Regions from separate parts of the Microtetraspora glauca genome, predicted to be linked through region 1. Evidence: predicted binding sites of a transcription regulator. Region 1 holds the regulator's gene; the other holds the start of a gene.

Region 1 (2,199 bases):
TTTAACCACCGTGCGTGACGGGCGTCCGCGTCGGCCGTCCCGCCAACTCCCGCCGCTACTGCTGGACGGCGGTGCGCGCGGCTCTGAGCTGCTCGATCTCGGCCTCGAAGTCGGCCAGCGTCTCGAACCCCCGATAGACCGAGGCGAAGCGCAGGTAGGCGACCTCGTCCAGCTCGCGCAGCGGCCCCAGGATGGCCAGGCCCACCTCATGCGAGGCGATCTCGGCGCATCCGGTGGCCCTGATGCTCTCCTCCACGAGCTGCCCGAGCTGCGCGAGCGAATCCTCGCCGACCGGGCGTCCCTGGCAGGCCCGCCGCACACCGGCGACGACCTTGTCACGTGAGAACGGCTCGGTCACTCCGCTGCGCTTGCTGACCATGAGCAGAACGGTTTCCTGGGTGGTGAACCTGCGCCCGCATTCCGAGCAGGTTCGCCGGCGGCGAATCGCGGCCCCGTCCTCGGTAGAGCGGCTGTCGACGACCCGCGTGTCCGGGTGACGGCAAAACGGGCAGTGCACGTCATCGCCTCCCTGGAAACGCTTGCGCCCACCTCACGAAATCGTCGTGAAGCGGTCACGGAAACACAAGCTGTGGTGAAGTACATCGCTGTAACTACTAGATGTTGTGGTCCAACCGTAGAAGTGCCCGACCTTGAACGCAAGTCGGCCGCGACGGCTCGGGCGAAGTCGCTGTTCAACCTGGGGAATCACCCTGAACCCCGGGCGTGTCGCAGGCCCCGATGGCATCGCGCGGGCACATTACAAGAAGATCGGCGAAATCTCGGCAATATCGAACACGATGTCGATCGAACTCCCGTACGATGTTGCTACATCCACACAGGTGGCGGTATTCACATCGAATCGAACAATTGTTTGATGATGATCTTGGATCGAGGTACCGTCGCTCTGTGCGACATGAAGAACACGGATTGGGAGGTGGTTTGGTGAGCGGGCAGGAAGAGAGTGTCAGCGACCTTGCGGTGCGCAGGCGTGACTCCCTTGGTCTCACCCCCAGGCAGCGCAAGATCCTCGAGGTCATCCGCGACTCCGTGCAGCAGCGCGGATATCCGCCCTCGATGCGCGAGATCGGTGAGGCGGTCCAGCTGACCAGCACCTCCAGCGTGTCGCATCAGCTCACGGCGTTGCAGCGTAAGGGGTACCTGCGCCGCGACCCGCACCGCCCCCGGGCGCTCGAGGTCCGCTTGCCCGGCGAGCCGGTGCTGTGGGTCGACCCGGACGCCGCGGAGGTGGAGCCCGGCTTCAGCCGCCCGACCGCCGCGTACGTGCCGCTGGTCGGCCGCATCGCCGCCGGAGGCCCGATCCTGGCCGAGCAGAGCATCGAGGACGTCTTCGCGTTGCCGAAGCAGCTGGTCGGTGAGGGAACGCTGTTCCTCCTCCAGGTCAGCGGTGACTCGATGATCGACGCCGCCATCGCCGACGGCGACTGGGTCGTGGTGCGCCAGCAGCCGGTCGCCGACAACGGCGACGTCGTGGCCGCCATGATCGACGGCGAGGCCACGGTGAAGACCTTCAAGCGCAAGGACGGGCATGTGTGGCTGGTGCCGCACAACGCCAACTACGAGCCGATCCCTGGCGACGAGGCGACCGTCCTGGGCAAGGTCACCGCGGTCCTGCGCAAGCTCTAGGTCCCCGGCCCGCCGAGCGGGCCGACCCTCCGGACCGCGCATCCGGCGTCGCTCCGCGGTGACCTCTGTCACCGCGGAGCGGTCACGGAGCAATCAGGGTGATTGCCGCAAATAGGCTTGCTCTGTGACGCGCAACCTTGACCAGCTCAGCCTGGAGGACGCCTCCCTACGCGACGGTCTCAAGTGGTCGCAGACCTCGCCCGGCGTGATCCCCTCCTGGGTCGCCGACATGGACTTCCCCGTTCCGCAGGCGGTGCGCGAGGCGGTGACGCGCCGCGCCGAGACCGACCTCGGCTATCCCTCGTGGCTGGACGAGCCCTCCGTCGGTCCCCTCGCCGAAGCGTTCGCCGAGCGCATGGAGACCCGGTACGGCTTCCGCCCCGATCCCGGCCACGTCCGGTCCTACAGCGACATCAACCAGGCCCTCCAGGTGTTGCTGCACCTGACGACCCGGCCGGGTGACACCGTCGCCCTGCACACTCCGGCCTACCACCCGTTCCTGGACACCATCGCCGAGATGGGACGGCGGCTGCTGTCCATCCCGATGCTGCCGGA
Region 2 (2,199 bases), on a different contig from region 1:
CGGCGACCTGGGGCGCCCGGCCGGCGGCCACTTCGGCGTCCGCCTCGGGGGCCACGGCGGCGACGGCCTCGTCGGCGTCCCTGGTGGAGTAGCCGAGGCCGACCAGGCCGGAATGGACCTGATCGCGCCAGGCGGGAACCGGAGCCCCGCCGCCCAGCGCGGCGTTGACCGCCTCGTCGGGCGTGCCCAGCTTGCCCTTGAGTTCGAGCACGATGCGCTGGGCGCCCTTCTGGCCGATGCCGGGCACCATGGTCAGCGCCTTGATGTCGGCGCTGGCGACGGCCACCCGCAGCGCGCTCGGCGTGTGCACGGCCAGCATGGCGAGCGCGATGCGCGGCCCGACGCCGCTGGCGGTCTGGAGCATCTCGAACACGGTGCGCTCGTCGTCGGAGGCGAAGCCGTACAGGGTGAGCGACTCCTCGCGGACGACCAGCGAGGTCGCGAGCCTGCCGGGCTCACCCACCCGCAGGCCGGCCAGCGTGCCAGGGGTGCAGTGGACCAGGATGCCCACCCCGCCCATCTCGATCACGGCGGCGTCCGGCCCGATGCCGGTCACCCGGCCCGCCACGGATGCGATCACTGCGCGCTCCCTCCCCCATCGGCCCGCCCGGCCTCGCGGTCCCCAGTCCTACCAGAGGATGCCGACATCCGATGCGCCCCGCTCATCGGCCGGCTCCGGGGTGGCGATAACCGGGCTGCAGCGCGATGTTCGCCCCCGGACCGCCTCTCTTGGCGAGGGCCTGCGCCTGGGCCAGGGCCAGCCGGTTCTGCACGCCCCCGCGCCAGACGTGGCAGATGGCGAGGGCCAGCGCGTCGGCGGCGTCGGCCGGCTTGGGCATGGCGTCCAGCCTCAGCAGCCGGGTGACCATGGTGCCGACCTGCTTCTTGTCGGCGTTGCCGTTCCCGGTGATGGCGGCCTTCACCTCGCTCGGCGTGTGCAGCGCGACCGGCAGGCCCCGGCGCGCGGCGCAGGTGATGGCGACCGCGGACGCCTGTGCGGTGCCCATCACGGTGCGCACGTTGTGCTGGGCGAAGACGCGTTCCACGGCCACCGCGTCCGGCCGGATCTCGTCGAGCCAGCGCTCGATCCCGGCCTCGATGGCGACCAGCCGTGAGCCGATGTCGTCATCGGCGGGCGTGCGGACCACCCCGACGGCGACCATGCGAAGCGCGGCGCCGGGACGGCCCTCGACCGCTCCGAGGCCGCATCGGGTCAGCCCCGGATCGACTCCCATCACCCTCAGCTCGGGCAATCGCACCGGCACGCCTCCCCCGGATCCGTTCTTCGCCGAACATGTGTTCGGCGAAGAACTCTACTCCGGGCGGGGGCGCTAGATCGCCGGTAACGCGGAATCAGAAGTAGTCGATCATGTACGCCGCGCAACGGAAGGCCGAGTCGAGCGCCTCGTCGTCCTCGGCGGAGCCGCCCGTGACCAGGCCGGTACGGCGCAGCGTGGCCGTGGGGACGCCGGCGAACAGCGCGGACAGGCCGCCGACCGTGAAGGTGGGCCCTCCCCCGTCCGCGACGGCGGTGGCGGTGCCCGATCCCGCGGAGACCTCCAGCCGCCAGGAGCCGGAGTTCGACGGGCGTTGCGCGTCCTCGACGTGGACGACGGCGTCCAGCGAGACTCCCGCCGGGAAGCCGCGCCGGGCGACGGCGGCGGGGAGGTCGATCAGGCGGAACATCCAGCGTGTCTGCCTGATCTCGTCCTGCGACCGCTCGCGGATCAGCCAGAGCAGGGGGTCCTGCGGCTCGACGCACGCCGTGACCGACTTGGCGATCGAGGAGGCCGTGCCGACCAGCGACCACAGGGCCCGCGTCGTCGCCTCGGATCCGGCCACGCAGCCGTCGACCTCGATGTCCTTGCCGCTCCACCGGTAGATCACGAAACCGTCGTCGGCGATGTAGCAGAAGTCGTCCTCCTCGGCCAGCCACAGGCGCCACGTGCGCTCGTCGTAGCAGAGCGGGCCGGACGCGCGGGTGGAGGCGTAGACCCGCCCCATCGTCGCGATGAGCTCGGGCGCGTCGTCCGGGCCCATCCGGCGCAGCTTGACGTCGGCGCCGCCCGCGCCCAGCGCGCGCAGCGTCTCGGTGGGGAGGGTCGTCCGGCTCAGGCCGCCCGCGTGCTCCCAGCCCATGCCGCGATAGAGCGGCGTGGTGGCCGGATAGAGGGCGGAGACGACGTGACCGAGCTCGGC

Evidence for each region. The regulator LexA, encoded in region 1, represses DNA repair genes until DNA is damaged. The targets are predictions, from matches to a motif close to TCGAACANNTGTTCGA.
Region 2: a site for LexA is predicted at 1,289-1,304, ahead of ruvC (crossover junction endodeoxyribonuclease RuvC). Genes of this name have one in related genera too.

The regions. Positions count from the first base shown of each region.
Region 1 covers NZ_JBFALK010000002.1:74,568-76,766, reverse strand. The annotation lists gene nrdR (transcriptional regulator NrdR) at 56-517, opposite strand; gene lexA (transcriptional repressor LexA) at 943-1,644, shown strand; gene AB0I59_RS03580 (MalY/PatB family protein) at 1,769-2,199, shown strand, end outside.
Region 2 covers NZ_JBFALK010000023.1:55,702-57,900, forward strand. The annotation lists gene ruvA (Holliday junction branch migration protein RuvA) at 1-580, opposite strand, end outside; gene ruvC (crossover junction endodeoxyribonuclease RuvC) at 663-1,244, opposite strand; gene AB0I59_RS33845 (GNAT family N-acetyltransferase) at 1,354-2,199, opposite strand, start outside.